2 regions of the Amycolatopsis stemonae genome follow, and region 1 is predicted to be linked to the other one. Evidence: riboswitches for the same ligand, from Rfam matches in the RefSeq annotation. Region 1 holds a riboswitch; the other holds the start of a gene.
The links. A riboswitch is a leader RNA that binds a small molecule or an ion and turns the genes downstream of it on or off. The one in region 1 is predicted to bind S-adenosylmethionine.

Region 2: another riboswitch for S-adenosylmethionine. It lies ahead of thrC (threonine synthase); the one in region 1 lies ahead of ACYVLJ_RS26185 (aminotransferase class V-fold PLP-dependent enzyme).

The regions. Positions count from the first base shown of each region.
Region 1 is NZ_BAAGUJ010000007.1:200,056-207,023, reverse strand. Features, by position in the region: gene ACYVLJ_RS26205 (penicillin-binding protein) at 1-850, shown strand, start outside; gene ACYVLJ_RS26200 (ArsR/SmtB family transcription factor) at 935-1,621, shown strand; gene ACYVLJ_RS26195 (potassium/proton antiporter) at 1,719-3,197, shown strand; gene ACYVLJ_RS26190 (M23 family metallopeptidase) at 3,536-4,144, shown strand; SAM riboswitch class IV at 4,251-4,365, shown strand; gene ACYVLJ_RS26185 (aminotransferase class V-fold PLP-dependent enzyme) at 4,405-5,739, shown strand; gene ACYVLJ_RS26180 (hypothetical protein) at 5,757-6,335, shown strand; gene ACYVLJ_RS26175 (hypothetical protein) at 6,340-6,957, shown strand.
Region 2 is NZ_BAAGUJ010000019.1:133,918-140,885, forward strand. Features, by position in the region: gene ACYVLJ_RS42290 (DMT family transporter) at 1-610, opposite strand, end outside; gene rpsT (30S ribosomal protein S20) at 941-1,201, shown strand; gene holA (DNA polymerase III subunit delta) at 1,268-2,248, opposite strand; SAM riboswitch class I at 2,385-2,518, shown strand; gene thrC (threonine synthase) at 2,532-3,797, shown strand; gene ACYVLJ_RS42310 (ComEC/Rec2 family competence protein) at 3,921-6,293, opposite strand; gene ACYVLJ_RS42315 (helix-hairpin-helix domain-containing protein) at 6,290-6,968, opposite strand, start outside.

The DNA.
Region 1 (6,968 bases):
GAAAGCGGTCGACGGCTACCGAGGCTCGGCCATGGTGGTCGCGCTCGACACGGGTTCGGGGGACATCCTGGCCGTCGCGCAGAACGCGGCCGCCGGGAACCAGCCGAAGGCGCTCAACGGCCTGTACGAGCCGGGCTCGTCGTTCAAGATCGCGACGTCGGTGGCGGCGATCCAGCAGAGCGGACTGACGTCGGCGTCGCCGGTCGACTGCCCGGGTGTCGCGACGATCGGCACGCGGACGGTCAAGAACGAAGGCTTCGAGCTGGGCGCGACGAACCTGCAGACGGCGTTCGCGCGGTCCTGCAACACGACGTTCGGCCGGCTCGCGCTGGCCCTGCCCGCCGACGGACTGGTGAAGGCGGCGAACGAGCTGGGGCTCAACGCCGACTACGACATCCCGGGCATCCCCACCGAGCTGGGCAAGGTCGAGCCCGCGGCGAGCAAGGACGAGCAGGTCGAAGACGGGTTCGGCCAGGGCCGCATCCAGGCCAGCTGCCTCGGTGGCGCCGTGATGGCGGCGACGGTCGCGTCCGGCAGGGCGATCACGCCGCGGCTGTGGCACGACCTGGAAACGCAGGTCGTCAAGGGGTACTCGCCGCCGCCCGCGTCGGTGCTCGGCGAAGTCCGGAAGATGATGCGCGCGGTGGTGCAGAGCGGGACCGGGCGTGGCGCCGCGAGCGCGGGCGACGTGTTCGGCAAGACGGGCACGGCCCAGTTCGGCGACGGGTCGAACGCCACGGGCTGGTTCGTCGGCTACCGCGGGAACGTCGCCTTCGCGGTGGTCCTGGAGAACTCGAACGACTCCGGGCCGGCGGTCACCCTGGCCGCCCAGTTCCTCAAGGCCCTCTGAAGTCTCCGCACCGGCGGCGCTTTCCCGGGAAAGCGCCGTGTCGGTTCGGCCGTGGGCGAAGCGTGGCCGTCGTACCGTGGGCGCATGGAGACGATCGCTCTCGCCGAGGTGGCCGCGGTGCTCGCCGACCCGAGCCGCGCCACCATGTGCCTCGCCCTGCTCGACGGACGGGCGTGGACCGTCGGCGAGCTGGCCAAGGCGGCCGGGATCGCCCTCTCCACGGCCAGTGAGCACGTCACCCGGCTGGTCGACGCCGGGTTCGTCGCGCGGGTGAAGCAGGGCCGGGCCAGTTACGTCCGGATCGCCGATCCGCGCGTGGCCGAGCTGATCGAGCACCTGGCCCAGCACGCCGAGCACCGGCCGGTGACCGGGCTGAAGTCGTCGCTGCGGGTGAAGCGGCTCGGCTTCGCGCGGACCTGCTACGACCACCTCGCCGGCTCGCTCGGCGTCGCCGTCCGCGACGGCATGCTCGCGACCGGCCTGGTCGACACCGCCGACGGGCTGACGCTGACCGCGCGCGGCCGCGAAGTGCTGGCCGGTCTCGGCGTGCCGGTCGCCGCCGGGCCGCGGCGGCCGCTGCTGCGCGACTGTCTGGATTGGACGGAACGCCGAGACCACCTCGCCGGGGCGGTGCCCGCGGCCCTGCTCGAGCGGGCGGTCGACGCGGGCTGGGTCGGCCGGGACGGCCACCGCGCGGTCAAGGTCCTGCCGGCCGCCGCCCGGCCGTTCGCCGCTCTCGGTGTCGATCTCGACGCGCTGAGTGCGCCTTAACACACCGGTTGTCCGACTCGCGGCAGCGGTACACGAACGAGTTAACCCACCCGCTTCACTATTCTGAGTGCCCCACGGCACTCGGGAGGGAGGCGGCATGGACCAGCTTCCGGTCCTGCTCGGCGTCGGCGGCGTCGTGCTCCTCGCCTCCGTGCTCGCCGTGCGCGTCTCGATCCGGCTCGGCCTGCCCTCGCTGCTGCTGTACCTCGCGATCGGCGTCGTGCTCGGCGAAGCCGGCTTCGGCATCCGGTTCGACAACCCCGGCCTGACCCAGTCGCTCGGGCTCGCCGCGCTCGTCATGATCCTCGCCGAAGGCGGGCTGACCACGCGGTGGTCGGCCGTGAAACCCGCGCTGGGCCTCGGCATCGCACTGTCCACAGTGGCCGTCGCGGTGAGCGTCGCGGTCACCGGCGCGGCCCTGCACTGGCTGCTCGGCCTGGACTGGCGGTTCGCCCTGCTGTGGGGCGCCGTGCTCGCCTCGACCGACGCGGCCGCGGTGTTCTCCGTGCTGCGCACCGCCGGGATCGGGAAACGCCTGGTCGGCGCGCTGGAGCTGGAGTCCGGCATCAACGACGCACCGGCGTACATCGCCGTCGTCGTGCTCGCCGCCGGCACCACTGTGGACTGGACGCTGCCGCTGCTGGTGGTCTACGAGCTCGCGGCGGGCCTGGCCATCGGGCTCGGGTTCGGCTGGCTGGGCGGCATCGCGCTGCGCCGGGCCGCGCTGCCGGCGACCGGCCTCTACCCGCTGGCCACCGTCGCGGTGTGCGTCGTGGCGTACTCCTCCGGCCAGCTGCTGCACGCGTCCGGGCTGCTCGCCACCTACGTCGCCGCGCTGGTGCTGGGCAATTCGCGGCTGCCGCACCGCTCGGACACGCTGTCGTTCGCCGAAGGCCTCGGCTGGCTGGCGCAGATCGGGCTGTTCGTGCTGCTCGGGCTGTTCGCCTCGCCCGGCCGGCTGTTCGAGACGATCGTGCCGGGCCTGGTCGCCGGGGCCGTCGTGCTGCTGCTGGCGCGGCCGATCTCCGTCGTGCTCTCGGTGCTGCCGTTCCGGCTGCCGTGGCGGGAACAGGCGTTCCTGTCGTGGGCCGGGCTGCGCGGCGCGGTCCCGATCGTGCTCGCGATGATCCCGCTGTCGGAGGGGGTGCCCGGCGCGCAACGGCTGGTCGACGCGGTGTTCGTGCTGGTCATCGTGCTGACGCTGGTGCAGGGCGCGACGCTCGGGCCGCTCGGGCGCCGGCTCGGGCTGGCCAAGAAGTCCGAGGCGCACGAGATCGAGGTCGACTCCGCGCCACTGGACGAGCTGGGTGCCGAGCTGCTGCAGGTCCGCATCCAGCCCGGGTCGAAGCTGCACGGCGTGTACCTGTCCGAGCTGCGCCTGCCGACCGGCGCGACGGTCAGCCTGGTCGTGCGCGAAGGCGCCGGCTTCACCCCGCAGAAGACCAGCCGGCTGCAGGAGAACGACCAGCTGCTGGTGGTCACGACGAGCGGCGTCCGCGACGCCGCCGAGCGCCGGATCCGCGCGGTGGACCGCGCCGGCCGCCTGGCCCGCTGGAAGGGCGAGTCGGGCCGTTAGCCCGTTCGTGGTCGCCCCCGCGACGTGACCGGTCGGACGACTTCGTGTCGCCCCCCACTCACGCGTGATGCCCCTCCAATCACGCGTGATGCCCGCCCCGTCACGCGTGATGCCCGCCCCGTCACGCGTGATGCCGTTTTCGGCAGGGCAAGGCCGTGAACAGCGCTTGTCCGGTCCTTGTCCGGTCTCAGTGCCGACCTGGTGATCTTTTCCCGCAAGGGTGAGGGGCGCCTCACGAAAATCTCACGTGATCTTCCCAGTGATCCAACCTTTGGCCTACTGTGCGCTCGATCGGGTTAGTTCGAATGGGTGAGCGTTAGGCCAAAGGAGTACGCAGGGTGACGAAACTGCACGTTCGCGGGGCGCTCCTGGTCGCCGCCGTCACGACCGCCCTCGGGCTCGTCTCGGCGCCGGCCGCGACCGCCGAAGTCGCGCCGTTCCCCGCGCTCGCCCTGCCGTTCAAGGCCGGTCAGCAGGTCTACTCCGCCGGTATCCACTCCGACGACGGCAGCACCGGCGTCGAGAACGCCATCGACTTCAGCCCGGCCGACCGGACCGTCCGCGCGCCGCTCGCCGGCACCGTCCGCCTGCAGCACTGCGCGGGTGGCGACTGGGTGACCATCGACCACGCCGGCGGCTGGCGGACCGGGTACTACCACATGGAAGGCATCAAGGTCAGCGACGGCGAGCACGTCGAGGCCGGTGCCGTGCTCGGGTCGACCGGCAACGCGCTGCCCTGCGGCGGCAGCAGCACCGGTGCCCACGTGCACTTCACGCTCTGGACCCTGCCGGACGCCTCGGCGGCGGCCCACGGCGAGCCCGTCGACGGCAAGACCATCGGCGGCTGGCTGTTCACCGCGGGTGCCGAGCAGTACGCGGGCACCGCGACGCACCTCTCCGACCATGCGGTCACGCAGCTGCCGGGGCACTTCCGCGCGAAGCTCTGACCAGCGCGAACGACGCGGGAAACGTCCGGCGTCGGCTGTGAGCGGCGTCTCAGAATGTGAGCCGGGGGTTGGCCGCCGGGCGCGTTCTCGGTTACCTTCTGTGCCAGGTCATGAGTGCCAGCGCGAAGCCCCGGCTTGCTGGCCGGCAACCCTCCTACCGCGGTGGGGTGCCCCGGGTGAAGACCGGGCCGGTCGCGTCGTGCGACGGGCAAGCGCGGGCCCCTCGCCGGGGTCCCCCGGACCGCCGAGGAGGCACCCCGATGACTCTCGCCCTCGACCGCACCACCGCGATCACCCCTGCCGCGCAAGGCATCCCGGCCGTCGCCGGCGCCGCGCTGCGGGTCCCGCTCGTCACCGGGGACACCATCGGCTACGCCAACCTCGACCACGCCGCGAGCGCCCCGTGCCTCGACGCCGTCCGCGCCAAGGTCGACGAGTTCCTGCCCTGGTACGCCAGCGTCCACCGCGGCGCCGGCTTCGCGTCGCAGGTCTCCACCAAGCTCTACGAACGCACTCGCGACGTCCTGCGCCGCTTCGTCGACGCCCGCCGGACGGACACGGTCGTGTTCACCCGCAACACCACCGACTCGTTCAACCTGCTCGCGCGCAGCCTTCCCCGCCACACCACGGTGATCGTGTTCGACACCGAGCACCACGCCGCGCTGCTGCCGTGGCAGGGCCCGAACGTCCGGCGGATCCCGACCCCGCGCACGCGTCTCGCCGCGGTGTCCGCTGTGGACGAAGCGCTCGCGGACGCGCCGCAGGGGCCGCGGCTGGTCGTCGTCACCGGAGCGTCCAATGTGACCGGTGAGCTGCTCCCGGTCGCCGAAATCGCCGCCGTGGCGAGGAAGCACGGCGCCCGCGTCGCGCTCGACGCCGCGCAGCTCGCCCCGCACCGGCGGATCTCCGTCAGGGACCTGGACGTCGACTACGTCGCCATCTCCGGCCACAAGCTGTACGCGCCCTTCGGCGCGGGCGCGCTGATCGGCCGCGCCGACTGGCTGCGCGCCGCCCGGCCGTACCTCGCCGGCGGCGGCGCGACGAAGCTCGTCACCGAAGACGCGGTGGTCTGGAACACCGGTCCGGAGCGCCACGAAGCGGGCTCGCCGAACACCGTCGGCGTGTACGCGCTCGGCGTCGCGTGCGAAACCCTCAGCGAGAACTGGGACGTCGTCGTGGCGCACGAACAGGCCCTGCTTTCCCGGCTGCGCAAGGGACTCGAGGGTATCCCGGGCTGCGCCGAGCTGCGCCTGTTCGACGCGCCGGTCGACCGCGTCGGCACGGTCAGCTTCGTCGTCGACGGCTTCGACCCGGGCTGGCTGGCGGCCGTGCTGTCGGCCGAGTACGGCATCGGCGTGCGCGACGGCGCGTTCTGCGCCCACATCGCGGCGAAGCGCCTCATCGGCGTCACCGGCGGGGAGGGGCAGCAGGCGGTCCGCGTCAGCCTCGGGCTGGGCAGCACCGAGGAGCACGTCGACCGCGTTGTGCTGGCCCTGCGCCAGATCGTCGCGCGCGGCGCCCGCTGGGAGTACGCGAAGGTGGACGGCCGCTGGGCCCCGGTCGGCGACCCGCGGGAGCTGCCGCCCTTCTGCTGAGGGGCTAACCTGGGCCGATGGGGCGAGGGCGGTACTGGTTTCCGGTGGCATTGCTGGGGTTCGCCCAGCTCGGCATGGTGGCGGCACAGCTGCGGGCCCGCCGCAGCCCGGCCGAGTGGCAGTCCCCCGACGTCTTGCTCCGCCCGCAGCCGGCCGGGTACGGCGCCCTGCAGTTCCTCACCCAGGATCCGCTGTTCACCCCCGGGCCGGGGCTGCCGGCCGGGCCGGCGTGGCAGGTCGCGCTCGGCGTGGCGGTGCTCGGCACGGCCGTCTGGTACGCGGTCGTCCTGCGGCCCGTCCGCACCGGGTGGTTCGTCCTCGGCACGGCCGGCGCGCTGCTCGCCGTCCCGCTGCTCGACCTGGTCGGGTCGTGGCAGTTCCGGCTCGCCGACGGGCTGCGCGGACCGCTGCTGGCCACGCTCGGTCTGCTGGTGCTCGCCGCGTACGAGCGCAGCCTGCTCGTCCTGCTCACCGCGGTCGCGTTCGCGGTGCTCGCGGTGGTGCTGCCGGCGGGGCCGGCGGGTGCGCTGCTGTCGGCGGCGGTGCTGATCGCCGCCGCTTTCGCCGCCGTGCTCCGGCCCCGGGCGATACCCTGACCCGATGGGGGATGTCCGACGGTCCTGGTTCCCGGTGGCCGCACTGGGTTTCGCGCTGCTGGTCATGGTGGTCGTCGAGCTGGTGCCGGACACCCCGGTGACCGGCTCGTTCGTCTCCTTGTACGCGGTCCCGATGACCCCGGACAACCAGCTGTACGGCACCGGCGGCGTCGGCGGGACCGGGCTGTCCGCGGCCACCACTGCCACGGCCGTGCACCCGGCCGCCCTCGGCTGGCTCGCCGGGCTCGCGTCCGTCGTGCTCGTCGCGGCGGGGTGGTACTGGCTGAGCTTGCGCCGCCTCGGCACGTCCCCGCGGACCGGCCGGTTCGTGCTCGGGACGCTCGGGGCCCTGGCCGCCGTCCCCGTGCTCGACCTGGTCGGCGCGCTGCAGTTCCGGCTCGACGGCGACGTGCGCGGGCCCCTGATCGCCACGCTCGGGCTCGTCCTGCTGGCCGGGTTCGAGCGCAGCTTGCTCCTGCTGGCCGTCGCCGTGGTGTTCGCCCTGCTCACCGTCGTTTTCCTGCCTCCGGTCGCCGGTGCGCTCGCCGCCGCGGGGGTGCTCTTCGCCGTCGCGTTCGCCGCCCTCCTGCTGCGTCCCCGCGACACTGCCGGGGCGCCCTGACCAGGGCCGTG
Region 2 (6,968 bases), on a different contig from region 1:
CGCGGTCGGCCAGCGCCCCGGGCACCAGCAGCACGCTCTGCAGCACCGAGCCGAGCCCGAAGTAGACGACCGGCGGCACGCGGAGCCCGGTCACCGAGTGCGCGTCCCAGAGCGTGTAGCCGGCGATCACGGCCCCGGTCAGGAGGCCGTAGAAGATCCCGGCCTTGACCGCCTGGGGGTCGCCCGCCTTGCGGCCGGTGCTGATCACCAGCACCCCGGCGATCACCAGGAACGCGCCGACCAGGCCGAGCCATCCCGGCCGCTCGCCGAGCACCAGGACGGCGGCGAGCACCGAGAGCAGCGGCCCGGTACCGCGGGCGACCGGGTAGACGACGGAAAGGTCGCCGACGCGGTACCCGCGCTGCAGCACGACGCCGTAGGCGATGTGCAGCACCGACGTCACCACGGCGGCCACCAGCCAGCTCCACTGTGGACGTTCCGGCTCGACCACCAGCAGCACGGCCGTGACCGGCAGGAGGAGCACGGCGGAAACCGTGTAGTAGAGCCAGACGAACTGGGTGCCGCCGGAGGAGATCCGCTTGGCGGCGAGGTTCCACGCGGCGTGCACGACGGCCGCGACGAGGACGAAGGACAGAGCAGTGGCGTTCACGGGACCCCTTCGGGTTTTCGCGCGCGCGAAAACCGGGTCCTCCAGGCTTTTGCCCCGTCAGATGAACGACCGGCCGTCCGGGCCCGCCGATGGTGCCGCTCGGACCAGACCCGCCGGTCCTGGTTGTGTGGTGCGGGGAGCGCGGACCGGCGACGGAACCCTAGGCACTGACTCCGCCCCACCGTACTCCCGGTTCCGGACGCGCGCGGCGCGGCTGTTAAAGTGGTCGCTCGTTGCCCGTGCGGCATTCCGTCATGGAGGAAACCCGCTTCCGAGCGGGGCCACAGGAGCGCGGCGGCGAATCTCACCGAGTGAAACAGGAGTTGCCCTATGGCCAACATCAAGTCGCAGATCAAGCGCATCACGACGAACGAGAAGGCGCGTCAGCGCAACCAGGCGATCCGGTCCTCGGTGAAGACCGCGATCCGCAAGGTCCGCGAAGCCGCCGAGGCCGGCGACAAGGCCAAGGCCGTCGAGCTGCAGCGCGACGCCGCCCAGAAGCTGGACAAGGCCGTCTCGAAGGGCGTCATCCACGCCAACCAGGCCGCCAACAAGAAGTCGGCGCTGGCGAAGCGCGTCAACGCGCTCTGAGCCGCTTGATTTCTGGGAAAGCCCCGGCTCCGGCCGGGGCTTTTTCATGCCCGGACACGCTCGTCGTCACCGATCGCCCTTGGCGGCCGCCACCTCCAGCACGGCTCGCTCCAGCGCGTAGCCCGGGTCCGCCGCCACCCCCTTGACCTCGGCGTTCAGCCTCGCCACCACGCGCATCGCCGTCGCCAGGCCGTCGGGGTTCCAGCCGCGCGACTGGCCCTGCGCCTTGCGGATCTTCCACGGCGGCATGCCCAGCTCGCCCGCCAGCTGATTCGGGTTGCCCCGGCCCGCGCCGGACACGCGGGCGATCGTCCGGACCGCGTCGGCCAGCGCGTCGGCCACCAGGACGTGCGGGACGCCCAGCTGCATCGCCCAGCGCAGCGACTCCAGCGCCGCCGAGCGGTCGCCGCCGACCGCCTTCTCCGCGACCGCGAACCCGGTCACGTCGGCGCGGCCGCGGTGGTAGCGGCGGACCGCGTCGGCGTCGACCGTCCCGCCCGTGTCGGCCACCAGCTGACCGGCCGCCGAGGAGAGTTCCCGCAGGTCGGAGCCCACGGCGTCGATCAGCGCGGCCACCCCGGCCGGGTCGATCTTGCCGCCCGCCCGGCGCACCTCGTGCCGCACGAACTGCTCGCGCTCGGCCGGCTTGGTCAGCTTCGGGCACTCGGTGACCTCGGCGCCGGCCTTCTTGAGCGCGGCCGGCAGCGACTTGCCCGCCTTGCTGCGGCCCCCGCCGGTGTGCACGACGACCAGCACGACACCGTCCGCCGGGTCCTTCAGGTACGACGCGACGGCGTCGGCCAGCTCCTGCGAGATGTCCTGCGCCGACTCCAGGACGATCACACGGCCTTCGCTGAACAGCGACGGGCTGACCAGTTCGGCGAGCTCGGGCGCTGTGAGTTCGGACACCCGGACGCGGGTCAGCTCGGCCGTCGCGTCGACGGCGCGGGCGGCGCCGAGCGTCTCGCGGACGGCCCGCTCGATCAGCAGTTCTTCCTCGCCGAGCACCAGGTGCAGCGGGGCCGGGGCGGTGGCTTGCGCGGTCACGGACGAATCCTCTCACTTGCTCCTTCGTGCCCCCGCTCCGGTGATGTCGGGCAGCCACCATGGCACAGCGTGACCGCCATGTCGTACGGTGTCCTCGAGGCGGCGCGCTGACTCGCGCGCACCGACAACCGAATACCGCTCATCCAGAGGGGCAGAGGGAACGGCCCGACGAAGCCCCGGCAACCGGCGTACAGCCCGTCATCCCGCGATCGCGGGGTAGCTGACGACCACGGTGCCAATTCCGGCCCGCTTCGGCGGGGCAGATGAGGAAAGGAACCTCGCGATGACCGCCACCCTCGGAACGACCTCCACCACGAAGACCCCGGATCTCGGTCCCGCCGTCGAACTGGTGTCGAAGGAAGAGGGCCACCGGCAGCCGCTCGCCCCCGAGTTCGTCTCCGCCGAGGACTTCTCGCCGCTCGAGGTCGCCTACGACTTCGGCCGCGTCCGCCGTGAGGACATCGAGGCCGGCCCCAAGAACATCTGGCGCTACAAGAAGCTCCTCCCGGTGCCGTCCAACGTCGAAGAGATCCCGAACACCGAGCCCGGCGCGACCCGCCTCATCCGCGCCGACCGGCTCGCGAAGGAGCTCGGCCTCAAGCGCGTGTGGGTCAAGGACGACACCGGCAACCCGACGCACTCCTTCAAGGACCGCGTCGTCGCCGTCGCCCTGGCCGCGGCGCGCGAGTTCGGGTTCGAGGTGCTCGCGTGTCCGTCGACCGGCAACCTGGCCAACGCGACGGCCGCCGCCGCGGCCCGCGCGGGCTGGCGGTCGGTCGTGCTGATCCCGAAGACCCTCGAGCGCGCCAAGATCCTCACCACCGCGGTGTACGACGGCGACCTGATCGCCGTCGACGGCAACTACGACGACGTCAACCGCCTCGCCACCGAGCTGGCCGGCGAGCACCCGAAGTGGGCGTTCGTGAACGTGAACGTCCGGCCGTACTACTCGGAAGGCTCGAAGACGCTGGCCTTCGAGGTCGCCGAGCAGCTCGGCTGGCGCATCCCGCCGCAGATCGTCGTGCCGATCGCCTCCGGTTCGCAGCTGACCAAGGTGGACAAGGGTTTCCGCGAGCTGGGCCAGCTCGGTCTCGTGGACGCCAGCCCGTACAAGGTGTTCGGCGCCCAGGCCACGGGCTGCTCGCCGGTGTCGACGGCGTTCCGCGAGGGCCACGACGTGGTCCAGCCGGTGAAGCCGGACACGATCGCCCGTTCGCTGGCGATCGGCAACCCGGCCGACGGCCCGTACGTGCTCGACATCGTCAACCGCACCGGCGGCGCGATCGAGGACGTCACCGACGAAGAGGTCGTCGAGGGCATCCGTCTGCTGGCCCGCACCGAGGGCATCTTCACCGAGACGGCCGGCGGGGTCACCGTTGCCACGGCGAAGAAGCTGGTCGAGACGGGCAAGCTGGACCCGGACGCCGAGACGGTCCTCCTGATCACCGGCGACGGCCTCAAGACCCTCGACGCGGTCGAGAACCACATCGGCCCGAAGGCGACCGTGCCCCCGTCGGCCAAGGCCGTGAACGAGGCCCTCGGCTACTGACGTCCGCAGCCGGGGCGAGCCCGCGTGCCCGCCCCGGCGCCATGGCCTCCTTCCGTTCGCGCGGTGGGCGGTTCATCGGCCGGGGTGCTCCTCGCCCGGCCACGCTCCCGGTGGCCGCCGGGCTCACCGGCGCGGCGGACCGCGTGGCTCGCCCCGGCGGACGATCGCCGGGCCCGCGACCACCGCCGTGTCGCCGTCCACGTCGGTCCGGGTGACCAGGGCGCCCAGCGCCGTCAGGCTGTCCATTGTGGACTTGCTCGGGTGGCCGTACGTGTTGCCCGCGCCCACGCTGACCAACGCCATCCGGGGGGCCACCGCCGCGAGGAACGACGGCAGCGAGTAGCGCGAACCGTGGTGGGGCACCTTCAACACCTCCGCCTTCAGGTCGCCGACGTCGGCCAAGAGGTCCGCCTGCGCCGCCAGTTCGACGTCGCCGGTCAGGAGCACCCGGCCCGCCGGGGTTTCCGCGCGCAGGACCACCGAGCTGTTGTTGATCGTGGTGCCGTCCTGCTGACCGGCCGAGCGGGCCGGGACGTAACGCGGGCCGAGCACGTCGAGCGAAAGCCCGGGCCACGCCAGCTTCTCCCCCGGGCTCAGCTCCACCAGCGGCACTGCTTGCCGCTCCGCCTCCGCCGCCACCTGGCGCCACGCCCACTCCGGCGCCCGCCCGGGGCCGACGGCGACACCGCCCACCGCCCGGCCGTCGAAGACCGACGCGAGCCCGCCGATGTGGTCCGCGTGCAGGTGGCTCAGCACCAGCAGCGGGATCCGGTCGACGGCCAGCCGCTGCAGGCATTCGTCGACCGGCCCCGGCTCGGGCCCGGTGTCGACGACGACCGCCCGCCCGGGCTCGGCGGTCGCCAGCACGACCGCGTCGCCCTGGCCGACGTCGCACTCGACCATCGCCCAGTTCCGCGGGGGCCACGCCGGCGCGAGCACCCGGACCGGCACGAACACCAGCAGGGCGCCGACCACCAGCACGGCCATCGCCAGCCGCACGCGACGACGCCGGGCCGCCAGGACCAGCACCGCGAGGACGGCGGCGGCGAGCAGCCCACCTGACCAGCCACCCGGCCACGGCACGACCGCCCCGGGCGCCCGGGCACCGTGACGCGCCACCGTGATCAGCCACTCGGCCTCCGGACCGGCCAGGTGCACCAAGACCTTCCCGGCGCCCGGCCACCAGGGACCGGTGACCGTGGCCAGCACGCCGAGCACCGTCACCGGCGCCACCACGGGCGCGGCGAGGACGTTCGTCAGCACCGACACCAGGCTCACCGAACCCGCCATGCCCGCGATGACCGGCGCCGTCACCAGGAACGCCGCCAGCGGGATCGCCAGCCCTTCGGCGAACCCGGGTGGGACGCCGCGGCGGACCAGCGCGCCGGCCCAGCGGGGCGCGAGCAGGACCAGCCCGGCGGTGGCGAACACCGAGAGCGCGAACCCGAAGTCCGTCGCCATGGCGGGATCCGCCACCACGAGCACGCACACCGCGAACGCCAGCGCGGGCAACGCCGAACCCCGCCGTCCCAGCGCCAGCGCCAGCAGGGCGACCGCCGCCATCACCCCGGCCCGCAGCACGCTCGGTTCCGGGCCGACCAGCACGAGGAACCCGGCCAGGCACACGCCGGCGGCGACCGCCGACAGCCTGGGGCCGAGCCGCAGCAAGCGCAGCAGGAGCAGGACGGCTCCGCACGCCACGGCGAGGTTTCCCCCGCTGACCGCGGTCAGGTGGGCGAGTCCCGCGGTGACGAACTCCTGCTCGACCCGCGGCGACAACGCGCTCGTGTCGCCCAGGACCAGTCCCGGTATCAGGCCGGCGGGTTCGTCCGGCAGGACCTGGCACAGGTCGTGGAGACCGGCGCGCAGGCCGGCCGCCGCCCGCTGCCACCACGGCGCCGGGCCGGGCTCCCCCGGCGGGCCGCGGACGGACAGCACCGCGACGGTCAGGTCCGCACCGCGCGGCGGCAGCAGCATGCCGGTGGCCGTCACGTCCTGGCCCGGCACGAGGGCCGCCCACTGCGCGACCGGTGCCAGCAGCAGGACGCGTCCGGACGACGAGACCGGCCGGCCGTCGACCGACGCCGAGCGGACGTCGGCGGTCAGCACCACCGACCGGGCACCCGCCTGCTGATCGGCGTACCCCGCGCTGCGCACGGGTTTCGGGCGTTCGGTGACGACGACCCGCAAGGCCGCCGGCAGCCCGTCCCCGGCCGCGGCGCGCAGGTCGTCTGCCTGCGCGCCGCGGATCCGCCAGGCGACCGGACCGGCGGCGACGAGCCCCAGCACGAGCAGCGCCGCCGCCGCACCGAGCACTCGCGGCCGCCCCCGCGCTCGCCAGAGCACCAGCCCGGCGAGCACCGCCGAGACCAGGCCGACGGCGACCGCCGTCCACCAGCCCAGCAGCAGGCCGCCCAGCGCCGCGAGCCAGCAGGTCAGCGCCGCCGGGACGAGGCGCATGTCCTGGCGGGTGTCGATCGGGGGAAGGGTGCTCATCCGACCGTCACCTGCCCACGGAGTTTCTCGAACTTGCTTTCCCCGATCCCGGAGACTTCGCGCAGTTGCTCGACTTTCGTGAAGCCGCCGTGGTCGGTGCGCCACTGGACGATCCGCTGGGCCGTCACCTCGCCGACGCCCGGCAGCGTGTCCAGCTGGTCCGCGCTGGCCGCGTTGAGGTCGACCTTGCCGCCCGCCGGGGCGCCGCCCGGGCCGGCGGGTGGTGCCGGTGCCGGGATCCCGACCGCGAGCTGTTCGCCGTCGGTCACCCGGCGGGCGAGGTTCAGCGCGTTCAGGTCCGCGCCGGGTTCGGCGCCGCCGACCGCCCGCAGCACGTCCGCGACGCGGGCGCCCTGGGGGACGGTGACGAGACCGGGCGACCGCACGCGGCCGATCACGCTGACGACGAGGCCGGCCTGGGGTGCGGCCCGGGCCGATGCCTCACTCGCCGGTTTCGCGCTGGGGAGCGCAGGTGGCGGCTCGGGCACCGGACGGCCCCCGAGGAGCGCGACCGAGCCGAGGACGATCACCACGACCGCCGCGAGGACACCGGCGAACGCCCACCGGCGGCGGCCGGCACCGGCCGGGCCGCTCGGCAGCCAGCGCCGGACCAGCCGGCCGCCCGGCCCGACGGTGGTCGCGTCGGGCGAGAGCTGGTCGGCCAGCCAGGCGAGC